Regions from separate parts of the Blautia sp. SF-50 genome, predicted to be linked through region 2. Evidence: predicted binding sites of a transcription regulator. Region 2 holds the regulator's gene; the other holds the start of a gene.
The links. Region 2 encodes NrdR, which represses ribonucleotide reductase genes. Its sites were predicted from a motif close to CACAANATNTTGTG; they were not measured.
Positions count from the first base shown of each region.

Region 1: nrdD (anaerobic ribonucleoside-triphosphate reductase) is a predicted target of NrdR. The motif match lies at 4,359-4,372, and genes of this name have one in related genera.

Region 1 is NZ_FMUW01000012.1:4,633-13,827, forward strand. It holds gene BLP57_RS09090 (transporter substrate-binding domain-containing protein) at 1-273, shown strand, start outside; gene BLP57_RS09095 (amino acid ABC transporter permease) at 418-1,110, shown strand; gene BLP57_RS09100 (amino acid ABC transporter ATP-binding protein) at 1,097-1,840, shown strand; gene BLP57_RS09105 (CBS domain-containing protein) at 1,953-2,387, opposite strand; gene asnA (aspartate--ammonia ligase) at 2,436-3,446, opposite strand; gene BLP57_RS18040 (hypothetical protein) at 3,960-4,214, shown strand; gene nrdD (anaerobic ribonucleoside-triphosphate reductase) at 4,415-6,550, shown strand; gene arcC (carbamate kinase) at 6,709-7,641, opposite strand; gene BLP57_RS09130 (DUF11 domain-containing protein) at 8,207-9,195, shown strand, end outside.
Region 2 is NZ_FMUW01000008.1:108,490-117,684, forward strand. It holds gene gdhA (NADP-specific glutamate dehydrogenase) at 112-1,446, shown strand; gene nrdR (transcriptional regulator NrdR) at 1,638-2,087, opposite strand; gene BLP57_RS07255 (YlmC/YmxH family sporulation protein) at 2,226-2,480, shown strand; gene sigG (RNA polymerase sporulation sigma factor SigG) at 2,594-3,373, shown strand; gene pap (polyphosphate:AMP phosphotransferase) at 3,438-4,910, opposite strand; gene BLP57_RS07270 (hypothetical protein) at 5,180-5,548, shown strand; gene BLP57_RS07275 (ATP-binding protein) at 5,569-6,750, opposite strand; gene BLP57_RS07280 (glycogen debranching protein) at 6,965-9,097, shown strand; gene eutJ (ethanolamine utilization protein EutJ) at 9,157-9,195, shown strand, end outside.

The DNA.
Region 1 (9,195 bases), on a different contig from region 2:
ATGGCAACAAACGCAACCTTCCAGCCATACGAATACTATGACGGAGATAAGATCGTAGGTATTGATGTTGATATCGCTCAGGCTGTCTGCGACAAGCTTGGATATGAGCTGAAGGTCGAGGATATGGAGTTTGATGCGATCGTAAATTCTGTTAAATCCGGAAAAGCTGATTTCGGTGCTGCAGGAATGACAGTAACAGAGGATCGTAAAAAGAGCGTTGATTTCACTGATCCGTACACAACTGCAGAGCAGGTTGTTATTGTAAAGAAATAATTTTGCACAGAGAAATCAGAGGATTCTGAACGGATAAGCTGAGAAACAGATATTCGTTGCAGGGTTCAGTAGCGAATGATCAGGTTCCGGATATCCGGGTATGTTTTCCGGATTTCGGAACCTGTAGTTTTGGAAAGGGTGGAAATTTTGAGTCTTATTGAACAGTTTCAGTTTAACTTTCTGGACGACAATCGCTGGCAGTTCATTTTGTCCGGTCTGAAAAATACCATCATCATTACTTTTTTTGCTGTACTTCTTGGTATTTTTCTGGGATTTGTCATTGCTATTGTCCGTTCTACACATGATAAGACAGGTAAGCTTAAGATCCTTAATGTGATCTGTCGTGTTTATCTGACTGTGATCCGTGGCACCCCAACGATGGTACAGCTGCTGATCGTATTTTATGTTATTTTTGCAACCATAGATCCGGGTAAGATAGTTGTTGCCATTATCGCCTTTGGTATGAACTCTGCTGCATACGTGGCTGAGATCGTCCGTTCCGGTATCATGTCTATTGATCAGGGACAGTTTGAGGCAGGACGGAGCCTGGGTCTTAACTATACACAGACTATGATCAAGATCATTCTTCCGCAGGCGGTCAAGAACATCCTGCCGGCCCTTGGAAACGAGCTGATCGTACTTTTGAAGGAGACATCCATCAGTGGTTATATCGGACTTATGGATCTGACCCGTGGCGGAGACATTATCCGAAGCCAGACCTACAGTGCACTGTTCCCGCTGCTGGTAGTAGCTGCGATCTATCTTGTGATCGTTTGTTTTCTTACCTATCTGGTAGGAAGACTTGAAAGGAGGCTGAGAACCAATGAGCGTAAGTAATGAAGTGCTTCTGGATGTACAGGGACTTGAAAAGGCCTATGGCGGCAATCAGGTTCTCAACGGGATCACCACACAGATCCGCAGAGGTGAAGTAGTAGCCATTATCGGACCATCCGGCTGTGGTAAATCTACATTCCTCCGTTCCCTGAATCTCCTTGAGGAGCCGACCGGGGGAAAAATCCTCTTTGAGGGAACCGACATCACAGATTCCAAGGTGGATATCAACCGTCATCGTCAGAAGATCGGAATGGTATTCCAGCAGTTTAATCTTTTTCCACATAAGACAGTAAAAGAGAACATTATGCTCGCACCTGTGACTCTGAATCTTATGAGTAAGGAAGAGGCTGAAAAAACGGCACTGGAGCTTCTGGAGCGAGTAGGTCTTCCGGATAAGGCAGATTCCTATCCGGACATGCTTTCCGGCGGTCAGAAGCAGCGTATCGCCATTGCAAGATCTCTTGCCATGAACCCGGACGTGATGCTGTTTGATGAGCCTACATCTGCTCTTGATCCGGAGATGGTAGGAGAGGTCCTGGAACTGATGCAGGAGCTTGCAAGATCCGGCATGACCATGGTTGTGGTAACTCATGAGATGGGCTTTGCCCGCGAGGTGGCAACCAGAGTCCTCTTCATTGATGAAGGAAAGATCCAGGAAGAAAATTCTCCTAAGGAATTCTTTGCAAATCCAAAGAATAAGAGACTTCGAGAGTTTCTTTCAAAGACATTATAAATATAAGAATATTAAAAACGGATGCTTGATCCTCCTGTGGAAATGCTGCAGGAGATAAAGCATCCGTTTTTTGTAGTGCTAGTTGCAAAAAAATCTTTTTTCTTTCCGCTGCTCAGTGGATTTCTTCACCGGCAGTTTTCTGTGCGGCTTTTATTTCGTTGTAACAGTATTTGATGATAGATTTTCTGGTTATGATCCCGATGAAGGAGCCCTGGTCATCTACCACCGGTACGAAGTTCTGATTAATGGCGCGATCCAGGAGATCTTCCATATTGGAATCTGCATGGACCGGTTTGTAGGTGGCACGGCGTGGGATCGCCATGATCGGGATTCCCTCTGTTTCCTTGATGTCGTGGATATCTGCACGGCGCATGCCCCAGAGGAGATCTCCCTCTGAGATGGTGCCGAGATATTTGCCGTCCATGGTGAGGATAGGAATGCAGGAGTACTTGCGGTGCTCCATTTTTTCGAGGGTCTGGCGAAGAGTTTCATCCTCAAAGATGTAGGCTACTTCGCTTTTGGGAATCAGAAAAAACAGAATGTTCACGTTATTACCTCATTTCCGCGAAAATTATAAATAAATCTGTAGGCTGTTTTAGAGAAGCTGAAGTCCGTGTGTCTCTGCAGCATCTGTGATCTCCTTCGGCCAGAGAGAGACATGTACTTCTCCGATGTGTGCTTTACGAAGGAAGAACATACAGATCCTGGACTGTCCGATACCACCACCGATGGTGTACGGAAGCTCTTTGTTCAGGATTGCTTTCTGGAATGGAAGCTCTCTTCGGTCATCACAGCCTGCTTCGGTGAGCTGGCGGTCAAGTGCGTCCTCGTCAACACGGATTCCCATTGAGGAAAGCTCAAGGGCAATGTCAAGTACCGGATAGTATACGAGGATATCACCGTTCAGTTCCCAGTCATCATAGTCCGGAGCACGTCCGTCGTGGCGCTCGCCGTTGGTGAGGGTTTTGCCGACTTTCATAAGGAAGACAGCACCCTTTTCACGGGTGATCCGATATTCACGTTCCTTCGGTGTGCAGTCCGGATACATGTCAAGAAGCTCCTGAGTTGTGATAAAAAAGATATCCTTCGGAAGGATCTCCTCGATGTAGTCATACTGTACAGCCATGTATTTCTCAGTTTTACGAAGGACACTGTAAATGGTGCGTACGGTTTCCTTGAGAGTCTCCATGGAACGTTCTTCTTTGGAGATGATCTTTTCCCAGTCCCACTGGTCTACGTAAACAGAGTGGATATTGTCCAGATCTTCATCCCGGCGGATGGCTACCATATCTGTGTAAAGACCTTCTCCGTGAGAAAATCCGTATTTTTTCAGTGCGTAGCGTTTCCATTTGGCAAGGGAGTGTACGATCTCGGCGTTGCTTCCTTCGATAGCCTTGATATCAAAGCTTACCGGGCGCTCTACACCATTAAGGTTGTCGTTAAGGCCGGATTCCGGTGCTACAAATGTTGGAGCGGATACTCGAAGAAGGTTCAGCTTCTGTGAGAGTGTCTGCTGGAAGAAATCTTTTACTGTTTTGATCGCAATCTGTGTGTCATGGAGGTTCAGGTCTGCATGATAGGTTGCGGGGATTGTGATTGTATTCATTATCGGCTCCTCCTGATGATTTTTAGGCTTATTGCTCTGTGGGGTATTATAGCAGAAAATGGGTGGAGTGGCAATATAATGAGAGGGGAAGTCTTTTGAGGTATCGTAGAAAAATACTGGGTATTAAATGCCTAGTGTGATATACTGAAAAAAGAATGCTTATGTTTACGACGGAAATATAAATATCCGTTTTGACGGATAGAATGGAGGGAGCTTATGGCAGGTCAAAGGTGTCAGGTTTGTGGGGGTAAGGTTGTAAATGGCAGGTGTTCATTATGTGGGATGCCTTACAGAAATGATGAGGTGTTATATCATCTGAATGAGCCCCGGGAGATACATTATAAACATGCTTCCGCCAAAGTGAGGGATATGATGCGGCAGTATGGAAAGGATGCTGATCAAACAACACAACATAACGGAAACGTAAACCGGAATACGAACGTAAACCGGAATACGAACGCGAACCGGAATACAAACATAAACCGGAATACGAATGCAAGCCGCAATACCGATTTGAATCGGAATCTAACCGGAAGCCGGAATACAGGTGCAGCAGCCGGACGTAAGACTGCAGCGGCAGTTAATACCAGGAATAAAACAACGGTGGGCAGAAATCGTGCAGAAGTTTTAGATCAGGGAAAAAAACAGCAAAAAAAAGATCAGAAAAGCAGTGGGGCAGGCTGGATCATATGGTTTATAGTGACACTGGCCATTCTGCTTCCAAAATTATGGGATTTTCTTGCAGACTGGATCGGAACGAATTTGTGAGAATATTTCTGCAGTGAGATCAGGCAGTGCTAAGTGTCTGTATTTTCGTGTATACAGAAATATCCCTTTTCTTTTCTCCTCAGCTGTGTTATACTCATGCCTAGCACAACATATAGATGAAAAACAATATATAGAGGATATAGGTACTATATATAGTATTTTGCATAGCGACTTATATATAGCACAGGGAGGGATGAGCAATGTTATATGTGATCAAGAAAGACGGGACAAGAGAGGAGTTTAATCCGCAGAAGATCGTGGCTGCCGTGAACAAATCCGCAGAGCGTATTCTTTATACTTTTTCAGACGAGGAGAAGGATTTTATCTGCCGTTTTGCCCAGGAGCATGCGGATTCCCTTGGAAAGAATGAGATTGAGATCCAGGAGATGCACAATATCGTGGAGGGGGCTCTGGAGCGTGTGAATCCGGCAGTTGCCAAGAGCTACCGTGATTATCGGAATTACAAGCTGGATTTTATCCATATGATGGATGATGTCTATACCAAGAGTCAGGCGATCCGTTATATCGGTGATAAAAGTAATGCCAATACAGACAGCGCCCTTGTTGCCACGAAACGAAGCCTGATCTTTAATGAGCTGAACAAGGAACTCTATCGGAAGTTTTTTATGAACCGTAATGAGCTTCAGGCATGTAAGGACGGCTACATTTATATTCATGACCAGTCTGCACGTCTGGATACCATGAATTGCTGTCTGTTCGATGTGGCAGCTGTTTTAAGTGGCGGTTTTGAGATGGGCAATGTCTGGTATAACGAGCCGAAGACTCTGGATACAGCCTTTGATGTTATGGGGGATATCATTCTCAGTACAGCAGCACAGCAGTATGGTGGCTTTACAGTGCCGGAGGTTGATAAGATCCTGGCACCGTATGCAAAGAAGAGCTATGATAAATATATTTCCGAATTTATGAAATACTCGGACGAGAGCTGGAGTGGCCGTGAGGAGAGAGCTATTGAGTATGCTCTTGATAAGGTCCGCAGGGATTATGACCAGGGCTGGCAGGGAATTGAGTACAAGCTGAATACCGTCGGTTCTTCCAGAGGTGATTATCCGTTTGTTACGGTGACACTTGGTCTCGGAACCGAGCAGTTTGAGAAGATGTGTACGATTTCCCTTCTTGAGGTCCATCAGGGAGGACAGGGTAAGGCCGGACACAAGAAACCGGTACTTTTCCCGAAGATCGTATTCCTTTATGACAAAGAGATCCATGGTCCCGGAAAGTGCTGTGAGGATATTTTTGAGGCTGGTGTGGAGTGTTCCTCCAAAACCATGTATCCGGACTGGCTGTCTATGTCCGGCGCAGGCTATATTTCCAGTATGTACAGGAAATACAAGAAGGTCATCAGCCCGATGGGATGCCGTGCTTTCTTAAGTCCGTGGTATGAGCGTGGCGGTATGGAGCCGGCGGATGAGAATGATACGCCTGTTTTTGTGGGACGTTTTAACATTGGTGCGGTAAGTCTTCATCTTCCGATGATCCTTGCAAAGGCCAGAGCGGAGAGCAGAGATTTCTATGAGGTTCTGGATTTCTATCTGGAAATGATCCGTAACCTGCATATCCGCACTTACGAATATCTGGGACAGATGCGTGCATCCACCAACCCGCTTGCATACTGTGAAGGCGGTTTCTACGGCGGACATCTGAAACCGAATGAAAAGATTGGCAAGATCCTGAAGCCTATGACAGCTTCCTTCGGTATCACAGCGTTAAATGAGCTTCAGGAACTTTACAATGGCAAATCCATTGCCGAGGATGGGGCGTTTGCTCTGGAGGTCCTGAAATATATCAATGACAAGGTAAATCAGTACAAGAAGGAAGATGGTTATCTTTATGCGATCTACGGAACACCGGCAGAGAGTCTTTGTGGCCTGCAGGTAGAGCAGTTCCGTAAGATGTATGGAATCATTGAGGGCGTTTCTGACAGACCATATGTGAGCAACAGCTTCCACTGCCATGTAACAGAGGATGTGACTCCGATCGAGAAACAGGATCTGGAGGGACGTTTCTGGGAGCTCTGCAATGGCGGTAAGATTCAGTATGTACGTTATCCGATCGGCTACAATAAGGAAGCTATCCGTACACTGATCCGCAGAGCCATGGATCTGGGATATTATGAGGGAGTGAACCTTTCTCTTGCATACTGTGACGATTGTGGTCATGAGGAACTGGAGATGGATGTATGCCCTGTCTGCGGTTCCAGAAACCTGACCAAGATCGACCGTATGAACGGATATCTTTCCTACAGCCGTGTCCATGGAGATACCCGCCTGAATGAGGCGAAGATGGCTGAGATCGCTGAGCGAAAATCTATGTAAATGCTAGCTGTCCGATCAACTGTGGAACAGTGATCGGACAGCCAGACAATATAAAAATATCCCGCAGAGCTGCCGGTAAGACCAGCAGCCGTCTGCGGGATATTTTTATGTAAAGTGAAGTTTTATAGTTCACTTTGTATTCTGAGTCCGTAAAATGATCATTTAATGATAGTTCCGGTCTTCTCACGGTAGCCGTCTTTTGCATGGGCCATGTCTGTGATGATGGTACGGCGTCCGGTTCCCTTCTCCACGAAGGAAACACCTGCTTCGATCTTAGGAAGCATGGAGCCTGCCGCAAACTGTTTGCCGGCAATATATTTCTTGGCATCTTCTGTGGAAATAGTATCCAGATAAGATTCGTGATCCGTATTATGGTCAAGGCTTACTTTCTCGACGCTTGTAAGGATCATCAGAGTGTCAGCGTTCAGTTCTTCTGCAAGAAGTCCTGCTGCCAGGTCTTTCTCGATGATGGCGCTGGCACCATTCAGCTGAGTTCCCTGCTCAAGAACCGGGATTCCGCCACCGCCTGCGGCAATGACGATCTGCTCTGCTGCAGAGAGGACCTTTACGGTTTCAATCTCTACGATCTTCTGTGGCTTCGGTGCTGCAAGGATACGTCTGTACTGGCCCTCGCCCACCTTTGTGACAAAGTTTCCTTTTTCTTCTTCAGCCTCGGCCTCTTCTGCGTTAAGAACACGTCCAATGATCTTCTCCGGCTCTGCAAATGCTTCATCGTATGGATCGATGACAACCTGTGTCAGAACTGTGCTGACCGGTTTGTAGATCCCTCTGGAGATAAGCTCAGCACGGATGGCGTTCTGAAGGTCATAGCCGATATAACCCTGGCTCATGGCGGAACATACGGACATTGGTGCAAATGTATAATCAGGATGTGCCTTACCGAATTCATTCATTGCGGTGTGGATCATCCCTACCTGCGGACCGTTGCTGTGGGAGATCACTACGCGGGTTCCCTCCTCTACCAGATCTGCGATTACCTTCGCTGCGAGTTTTGTAGCTGTTTTTTGCTCTGGAAGTGTGGTGCCAAGTGCCCGGTGGCCTAATGCAACTACTACGGTTTTTTCGCTCATAGGAAATACCTCGTTTCTCTTTAAAATTGGAATGAAATCAGTTACTGTATCCAGTAACGAGTACATCGAAAACGACGTACGAGTATTATATTTTATTATAAAAGACCTATGTGGGAAATGCAATAGAAAATCGAGTGTTTTCCAAGACAGGAAAAACCGCCTGATCCAGTCAGACGGTTTGATTCCTACTATTTTTTGAGGGGGGAGATAGAGAGTGGTTTTTCATCTATCCAACACCTATTATATAGAGAAAATATGTTTAAAATATGTCGTTAATCTAAAAGAAATGGAAAATTTATAAAGAAAGTTTAAACAAACTTTATAATTTTTATATCCGGTTGCGCATGGTTTGAAAATGTGATACATTGAAAAAGTCTTGATCCTGCATTCTGCGGGATCTGTTCACGCATCGTTTCGATGCAGAAATCCATTTTATTTTATCGAAAAAAATATTGATCATGCACCATTTGCCGGGGAGGGATGCCTTTGTCTGTGGAAAAGTAAGCTTCTGTAAAAAAAACATGTGTATAAGAAATGCCAGATCAGGCAGAAATGAGGAAGAGCCATGAAAAACAGAATATGGAAACAGATGAAGAAAGCCGGAATTGTGACAGTGCTGGCAGGAGCCATGCTGGGAGGAACAATAGAACCGAAGCTGACTCTGGGAGCAGATTTTTTGCCGGGACAGGCACCGTTTATCGATCAGAGTGTGTTCTGGAAAGACATAGAATCCGGACAGGCGGAGCTTGGGATCCGGATTCGCGGCCTGAATGAATGGCTGTCCGGGAGAAGGTTTTCGGAGGATAAGGAGAAAAATGAGAAGTGGGACGATGAACTTCAGAAGATTGAAGATTCATCGGTGGAGCAGGAAGAAGAGATAGAACCGGAGCTGCCGGAGGATGACTTGCAGCAGGAAAAGGAGCCAGAGCAGGAGCTGCCGGAGGATGACTTGCAGCAGGAAGAAGAGCCAGAACAGGAACTTTCAAAGGCTGAGGATGACTTGCAGCAGGAAGAGAAGGCAGAACAGGAATTGCCGGTGGATAAGGTTGGGGAAGGAATCGGAATAGAAATGGAGGAAGGATATGAGCACGTGGAGCAGCTGGCATCCGGGGAAACAGTACAGCCGGAGGATGAAGAGCAGGAGAAAACGGGTCCGCTCACACCGGAAGGAACGTCGACCGGAGGGGAAAATGTAGGGAATGAAGAGGAAGGTGAGTCTGAGGAGACGCAAAAGCTGACGCTGGTCACGTATATTTCGGAGTATTTTGTTCCGGAAACGGATTCTGTCCCGAAAAATATGGCTGCACAGCAGATTTCTGTAAGGAGCCAGAGCGGTGAAGCTACAGAGATCACAAAGCTGGAAAGCGTGCTGAACGTGGAGCAGAACGGGCAGGATGAGATCTTTTTCCGTATCCCGCTGATCTTGCGGCAGGAATACCGTTTTCCGGCAGAGAAAAGCAGTTATCCTGTGACTCAGGAGGAACCGCTTCAGAAGGACTGTACCGGTGCGGGAACCTTTCTCATGACAGAAGAAAACGGGGAAGAGCTGGTGAT
Region 2 (9,195 bases):
AAAATTTAAAAAAATCAAATTTAGCACTTCCCTTTTTTAGCATGTTAATGTATAATAGCACTCGAATTTAGTTTTCAACGCAATTTAATATGTGATGAGGAGGAAACAACAATGTCTTACACAGAAGAAGTTTATGAAAGAGTTGTAGCACAGAATCCTGGCGAGCCAGAATTCCATCAGGCAGTTAAGGAAGTTCTCGATTCCCTTAAAGTCGTAATTGACAAAAATGAGGAAGAGTATCGTAAACTTTCCATCCTTGAGCGTCTTGTAGAGCCAGAGAGGATCATCTCCTTCAAAGTACCGTGGATCGATGATAACGGAACTGTACAGGTTAACAAGGGATATCGTGTTCAGTTCAACAGCGCCATCGGACCATACAAAGGCGGCTTAAGATTCCATCCTTCTGTAAATCAGGGTATCCTGAAATTCCTTGGTTTTGAGCAGACCTTTAAAAACTCTCTTACAGGTCTTCCGATCGGCGGTGGAAAAGGTGGCTCCAACTTCGATCCTAAGGGTAAATCTGACAGAGAGGTTATGGCATTCTGCCAGAGCTTTATGACAGAGCTTTGCAAATATATCGGCGCAGATACAGATGTTCCGGCTGGTGACATCGGTGTCGGCGGACGTGAGATCGGTTATCTCTTCGGACAGTATAAGAGAATCCGTGGCCTTTATGAGGGTGTCCTTACAGGAAAGGGTCTTTCCTTCGGAGGTTCCCTGATCCGTACAGAGGCTACCGGTTACGGTGTTGTATACATGCTCAACGAGATCGCCAAAGCTCACAATGATTCCGTAGAAGGAAAAACAATCGTTGTAACAGGTTCCGGTAATGTAGCTATTTACGCTGTTGAGAAAGCTACTCAGCTTGGTGCCAAGGTTGTTGCAATGAACGACTCCAACGGATATGTCTACGATCCGAACGGAATCAACCTTGACGTCGTAAAGGATATCAAAGAAGTAAAACGTGGACGTATCAAAGAATATGCAGACCGTGTTGAGGGTGCTACCTACACTGAGGGACTTGGCATCTGGAATATCAAATGTGATATCTACCTTCCATGTGCTACTCAGAACGAGCTTGGTCTTGACGGAGCTAAAACACTGGTTGCAAATGGCTGCAAATACGTCGTTGAAGGTGCAAACATGCCTACTACTCTTGATGCAACAACATACCTTCAGGAGAACGGTGTTCTCTTCATGCCTGGTAAAGCCGCAAACGCTGGCGGTGTTGCCACATCTGCACTTGAGATGAGCCAGAACTCCATGAGACTTTCCTGGACAAGAGAAGAGGTTGATGAGAAACTCCACCACATCATGATCGATATCTTCCACAAAGCTGATGACGCTGCTAAACGTTACGGTATGGAAGACAACTATGTTGTAGGTGCAAACATCGCCGGCTTCGAAAAAGTTGTTGACGCTATGAAAGCTCAGGGTATTGTTTAATTAAGTTTCCTGAATCATTAATATATATTTATAGCAGGGACCGCAGAGGATTTTTCCCAGGCGGTTCCTGTTTTTTTGTATCCACTTTTACGATCTCTGAAAAATCGAACATTCATGTTTCAAAAAAGGCCGGTTGTCTTTTGACAATCGGCCTGAAATCTCCTGCATTTGCAGTCTATTCATTTAATCTCTTAATTGATCAGCTTCTTCAGCTCATCCATAAAGGTACTGACATCTTTAAACTCTCTGTATACAGACGCAAATCGTACATACGCCACCGCATCCAGATCCTTCAGATGCTCCATAACGATCTCTCCGATCTTGGTACTGCTGATCTCACGGTCTTCTGACCGGAAAATATCTCCTTCTATGGAATCGATCATCTCTTCCACTCTCTCAATGGGAATGGGGCGCTTATAGCAAGCACGAAGAACACCATCCTGGATCTTGGAACGTTTATAGCTTTCCCGGTTCTGATCCTTCTTGATCACAGTCAGCGGAATCGTTTCCACCTTCTCATAAGTTGTAAAACGCTTTCCGCAGGCATCACAGAGACGGCGGCGGCGGATGGAATTGGTATCCTCTACAGGTCTGGAATCTACAACTCTTGTATTATCCTGGTTACAGAACGGACATCTCACAGAACTCTCCCCCTTTCCGGATCAGTAAATCATTACTAAATTTGTTTTTATTATAAAATAAATGCACATAATGTGTCAATAATCGGACTTGCATAAATTTTACAGATTTTCCATAAAATCATACCAGGTGATGAATTTATGCGCATCTGTGAGCTGAAACAAAAAGAAGTGATCAATATCCATACCTGCCGCAGTCTTGGCTGCCCTCTTGATGTGGAATTCTGCTGTGAAACCGCACGTCTGAAAGCCCTGATCATGCCGGAACCGGGAAAATTTTGCTGGTGTTTTTCCAAAGAAAATGAATATTCCATTCCATGGGACTGCATCCGCCAGATCGGCGAAGATATCATCCTTGTTGATTTCCGTAATGAAAAACTGCTGTCCGGAGAATAAATACCTCCTTATTGTCAAGGCCCTTTATTTTTTATATTTTCCCTGAAAAAGTATATTTCAACCGCCCTCTGAGAATCATCTTAATGTACTGACAAGACAAGGAGGATTCTAAGATGGCACTGAATAAAGTTGAAATCTGCGGAGTAAATACCTCAACCCTTCCCGTTCTCGATCAGGAAGAAAAGGCGGAGCTCTTTAAAAGAATCAAAGCTGGCGATGAAGAAGCCAGGGAATTGTACATCAAAGGCAATCTGCGGCTTGTTTTAAGCGTGATCCGGCGTTTTCAGAACAGCAGTGAAAATCCGGATGACCTTTTTCAGATCGGCTGCATCGGCCTGATCAAAGCGATCGATAATTTCGACACCACTCTTCAGGTAAAATTTTCCACCTATGCAGTTCCCATGATCATCGGAGAGATCCGAAGATATCTCCGTGATAACAACAGCATACGGGTCAGCCGTTCTCTGCGGGATATCGCTTACAAAACCATCTATACCCGGGAAAACTATATGCGGCAGCATCTCAAAGAGCCTACCATTGCAGAAATCGCTGATGAGATCGGTATCGACAAGGAAATGATCGTCTATGCCATGGATGCGATCCAGAGCCCGGTAAGCCTTTTTGAGCCCGTGTATTCCGAAGGCGGAGATACCCTATATGTTATGGATCAGATCAGTGATAAAAAGAACCTGGAAGAAAACTGGGTGGAGGATATTTCTCTTCGAGATGCCATGAACCGGCTTGGAGAGCGTGAACGTCACATTATCGATCTCCGCTTCTACGAGGGAAAAACCCAAATGGAGGTAGCTGATGAGATTGGTATCTCCCAGGCTCAGGTCAGCCGACTGGAAAAACATGCTCTTCGCAGTATGCGAAACTATCTCCGGAATTGATTCATCTCTCTTCAGACAAAAAGCTGCAGCAGAATATCTGTTATCCTGCCGCAGCTTTTATCTCTTATTTCAGCGCTTTCTCAATTTCTTCGATCACGATCCGAAGCGCCTTCAGCCTTGCATATTTCTTATCTACGGATTCCAGAATGTGCCATGGTGCATAAGCAGTGCTGGTTTTCTGAAGCATCTCATCTACTGCTGTTTCATACTGATCCCATTTTTCACGGTTTCTCCAGTCCTCATCCGTGATCTTCCACTGTTTTTCCGGATTGCTCTGGCGGTCGTTGAACCTGGCAAGCTGGGTGTCCTTATCAATGTGGACCCAGAATTTCACGATCACAGCGCCCCAGTCAGAAAGCTCCTTCTCAAATTCATTGATCTCATTGTAGGCACGTCTCCAGTCATTCTCGCTGCAGAAGCCCTCCAGACGTTCTACCATCACTCTTCCGTACCACGTCCGGTCAAAGATGGCAATGTGACCATCCTTGGGAAGCCTTGTCCAGAAACGCCACAGATAATGACGGGCTTTTTCATGAGGCTCCGGACTTGCGATAGGATGTACCTCAAATCCACGGGGATCAAGAGCCTCCGTGATCCTCTTGATATTTCCTCCCTTTCCGGCAGCATCCCAGCCTTCATAGGTGATGATCACAGGCACTCTTTTTCGGTAAAGACGGTTATGCAGGCTTCCAAGCTTTGCCTGCAGTTCCTTAAGCTCAGCCTTGTACTCTTCATCCCCCACTTCTTTTCCATCCAGAGGAATCTCGCTTAATCTGGGCATCTCCACCAGAGGAAAAACATTCTGCAGGATCGGCACTGCATGTTTGCTGTTTTCCATGGCAACCTCTATATTGCTGATCATGGTTTCCAGTACCTGCAGTTCTGCCCACTTCCGGTCACCGGCATCGACAATATACCATGGAGCCGCAGATGTATTGGTATCCTGCATATACTGGTCGAAAATCTTTCTGCACTTCTTATAATGATCATTCTGCCAGAGATCATATTCATTGACTCTCCATCTGGTATCCTTGCTTTCCAGAAGGATGCCCATACGTTTTTCCTGTTCTTTCCGGTCGATCTGCATAAAAAATTTCAGGAGTACATATCCATTATCCGTCAGCTGACGTTCAAATCTCCGGATACTGTCAATCCGTTTTGAATAATTGTCACCCTTCAGCTTTTTATCCATACGTTCACGACAGGTCTGATCCATCCATCCTGAATCCAGGAATGTAAACTTGCCCGCTTCCGGGATTTCCCTGAAATATCGGTAAAGAAATGGTTTCCGAAGGTCTTCCTCTGTAGGTGCTGACATAGTCGCAACTTTGAAGAAACGAGGATCGATATTCTTGATCACCTTACTTATGGTACTTCCTTTTCCGGAAGCTCCCCAGCCTTCAAACAGCACGATCACCGGAATCTTATGCTCTTTCAGAGCCATCTGCAATTCATATAATCTGGTTCTTGCAGCGCTTAAACGCACTTTGATATCCTCTTTTTCCGGAATTTGTTCCGGGCTCCAGTTTTTCAACATCTGCATCGTCCTTCCTTGAATTTTTTGAATATTCATATTATACCACAGAAGATCTTATTTTACGATAATTTTTACATAATTTTAACCTTTAGCCTCACAAAAGCAAACAAATTGCACAACAAAATTCATTCATAAGCATCGAAAATCTTTTTAACCTCTTGACATTTTTGTCGCCGCTTCATACAATAGACGCTGATTGTTATTTTTTTAACTTCATAAAAAAGCAGTGCCTGAAAACTGTTGAAATAATAAAGATCAAGGAGCCGATCATGAAACTCACAGAAAAACTTCTGCAGAAAATGGAACAGAAAAAAGAACTCTATGGCGATGGCATCATCATGCCGGACGGGGATTACCGTCTGATCCAGGATGGACACTTAAAAACTCTCATGTCCCTTCTTCCATATACAGAAAACGAAATCTGGAAAATGATCCCCGATGATGATTCCGCACTTTTCTGGCTGGTAGAAAAAACAAGCTGCGTACTGACCGATGTCAATTCCACGATCGGAATGAAGATGACCCCCGCACAGCAGAAAACCTACGAAGCACTTTCCAGTCGCGGGATCATCTCTGATGAATATTATGATCTTACCAAACAGCGGGAAAAAGTAAAAGCTGCCCGGGCTAACGCCTGAGCAGCTTTTATTTATATCTGTCAGTCCTCATACCCTTCCAGAAAAGAATGTTTCACTCCATCTTTTTTGTATGCGATAACTGTATGAAGATTAACATTTTCCACACTTCGGAAAATATTACTTTCTACATGTGGATTTACCTTCTTAAGTTCTGCAATCAGATTCTTGATCTCCATTCTCTTGGAAACACTGGTACCATCTGTACGGCAGGTAGTACAGGTATCGGTAAATTTACATGCACACTGGATAAAATGAAGGTCATTATAATCTCTCCAGTGTTTGATATCTGCCTCCCGGATCAGATACATAGGACGGATCAGCTGCATTCCCTCAAAATTTGTACTATGGAGCTTCGGCATCATAGTCTGTACCTGCGCTCCGTAAAGCATTCCCATCAGGATCGTCTCGATCACATCATCATAGTGATGTCCAAGAGCGATCTTGTTGCAGCCAAGCTCCTTTGCCTTGCTGTAAAGATAGCCCCTTCTCATACGGGCACAGAGATAGCATGGGGATTTTTCTATATTATAAACCGCATCGAAGATCTCAGTCTCAAACACTGTGATCGGAATCCCGAGAAGCCTGGCATTGTGCTCGATCACCGCACGGTTTGCCTCATTATATCCCGGATCCATCACAAGAAACACCAGTTCAAAGGGAAACTTATTATGACGCTTCAGTTCCTGGAACAGTTTGGCCATCAGCATAGAATCCTTACCACCGGAAATACAGACTGCTATCTTATCTCCCGGCTTCACCAGCTCATAATCGTTGATTCCCCTGGCAAATCTGGAAAACAGCTGCTTATGGAACTTTTTGCGGATACTCAGCTCGATATCCTTCCGCCGCTGTTCCATTGCATCATTTTCCTCTTCTTCACTGTTCTCTTTACCGGATTCTTTCTGCATCTGCTGAAAAAGCCATCCTGTATATCCACCTTTCAGGCTCAGTGCGGGAATTCCTTTTTCCCGGAGCATCTCTGCACCCTCCTGGCTGAAAAGCCCTCTTGTACAGTAAAGGACCGGTATCTTATCCCCCCTCAGTTCTTCTGCCCGCTCTTCCAGTTCCTGTTCCGGAACAGAGATTGCTCCAGGGATCATTCCATATTCTACAGTTACTTTATCACGGGTATCTATCAGAAGATATTTCCCCCGTTCTTTCTCTATCTGGTCAAAAGAAATCTCCAGTGTTTCTTCATTCATACTGCTATTATTCCTTTCCTTACATTTTCAAAGTTTCTGGTTCATATTGTAAGCCTTCCCGTCAAAAACCTCAAGAAGATTTTCCTGAAGGTTCCTGCGTTATTAGAATGCTGCTGTTCACTTTGTTCTCGACAACCCAGCCTGTACTTTTTTCTGAAAATCAGTTATAATATTTTTGTTTGTAAAAAAATTTTCACCAAGGAGGATACCGGAAATGAAAACACAGAATCAGACTCTGCTCTCTGAGAATACACTGACATCCCGGCCCACAGATATTATTGCGGGATTTCCTGTACGTCCCGGGTTTTTTGAATTAAATGGCGCTACTCCTCTTTCCAACGGAGTCAACTTTACCGCACATACCCGCCACGGTACATCCTGCGAGCTTCTTCTTTTCCACTCCGGAGAAGAGGAACCCTTCGCAGTCCTTCCTTTTCCCAATGCCTGTCGTATCGGTGATGTCTACTCCATGATCGTCGTGGGACTGGACATCGAAGATCTGGAGTACGGCTACCGCATTGACGGTCCTTACGAACCGGAAAAGGGTCACATCTTCGATAAGACAAAAGTTCTTCTTGATCCTTATGCCAAAGCCGTTGCCGGTCAGCGTGAATGGGGCCAGCAAAAGATCGGAAGCTATCATGCCCGTGTGGTACGTGATTCCTTTGACTGGGAAGACATGCCGCAGTCCACCCGTAAGATCAGTGACCTGATCATCTATGAGCTTCACGTCCGCGGCTTTACACAGGATTCTTCTTCCGGTGTTATGCACCCGGGAACCTTTGCCGGTCTTCGTGAAAAGATCCCTTATCTCAAGGAACTGGGGATCAACGCCGTAGAGCTGATGCCGATCTTCGAGTTCGACGAGAATATGAATGCCCGTACTGTAAATGGCAAACGGCTTCTGGAATACTGGGGATACAATTCTGTCAACTTCTTTTCTCCAAACACCAGCTATGCTTCCAAGCCGGAGCATAACTGTGAGGGAACTGAGCTGAAAGAGCTGATCCGTGAGCTCCACGAAAATGGCATCGAAGTAATTCTTGATGTTGTATTCAATCATACCGCCGAAGGAAACGAGCTGGGAAAAACCTTCTGCTTTAAGGGCTTTGACAATAAGGTTTATTATATGCTGACTCCAGAGGGAAATTACTACAATTTCAGCGGATGTGGAAATACTCTGAACTGTAACCATCCCATTGTACGTCAGATGATCCTTGAATGCTTACGTTACTGGACCATCAACTACCGTGTGGACGGCTTCCGCTTCGATCTTGCCAGCATTCTCGGACGCCATGAGGACGGTTCTCCACTTAACAATCCGCCCCTTCTGGAGCTCCTCGCTTACGATCCAGTCCTTAGAAATGTCAAACTGATCGCAGAAGCCTGGGATGCCGGCGGGCTGTATCAGGTTGGTTCTTTCCCTGCCAGCCGCAGATGGGCTGAATGGAATGGCCGTTACCGTGACTGCCTCCGTTCCTTCCTGAAGGGAGATTTCTGGAATGCCTGGGACGCGGCATGGAGTATTTCCGGTTCCGGTGATCTGTACGGAGGCTTTTATTCTGATCATAATGACAATTATGCAGGATACAATTCCTGTGTCAATTTCCTTACCTGCCACGATGGCTTCACCATGTATGATCTTTATTCCTACAACGAAAAACACAACGAAGCAAACGGCTGGAATAACACCGACGGTTCCAACGATAACCGCAGCTGGAACTGTGGAGAAGAGGGCGATTCCACCAACCCTGAAGTACTCTCCCTCCGCTTCCGCATGATACGAAATGCCTGTGCTGTACTGATGTCCAGCCGCGGAACTCCGATGTTCCTTGCAGGTGACGAATTCGGAAACACAAAACACGGAAATAACAATACCTACTGTCAGGACAACGAAACCTCATGGATCAACTGGAAGCTTCTGGAGAAAAATCACGATCTTTTTGAATTTTTCAAATTTATGATCCGGTTCCGTAAAGACCACCCTGTTATCTCCCGGAAGCTTCCCAACGCTGTATGCGGTATGGAAAATATCCACACCCATAACATTGATGCAAGGGATGTGACCATTCCAAGAGATGCCCACACCTTCGCTGTAAGCTTTGCAGGCTATGATAAGAGCAAAGGCACTGATGACCTGATCTACATTGTGATCAACGCATACTGGGAGGACGTAACGGTCACACTTCCGGAGCTTGCCCGTCCCGGTGCATGGTATCTCTGTGTCAACACGTTCGGTGACGGAAATGGCCGTTATTTCTACGAAAAAGGCCAGGAGCCACGCATTGAACACGATTTTTGCATGCGGCCCAGATCCGTTGCCATCTTTACCGGCCGCAATTATTAAAATTCATATCAGGGGCAAAATCCCTTTTGTCCCTGTCTGAAAGAAATGGAGTATTTTGAATGGAATTAAAAAACAGAACTTTATCCAATTTTGCAGAA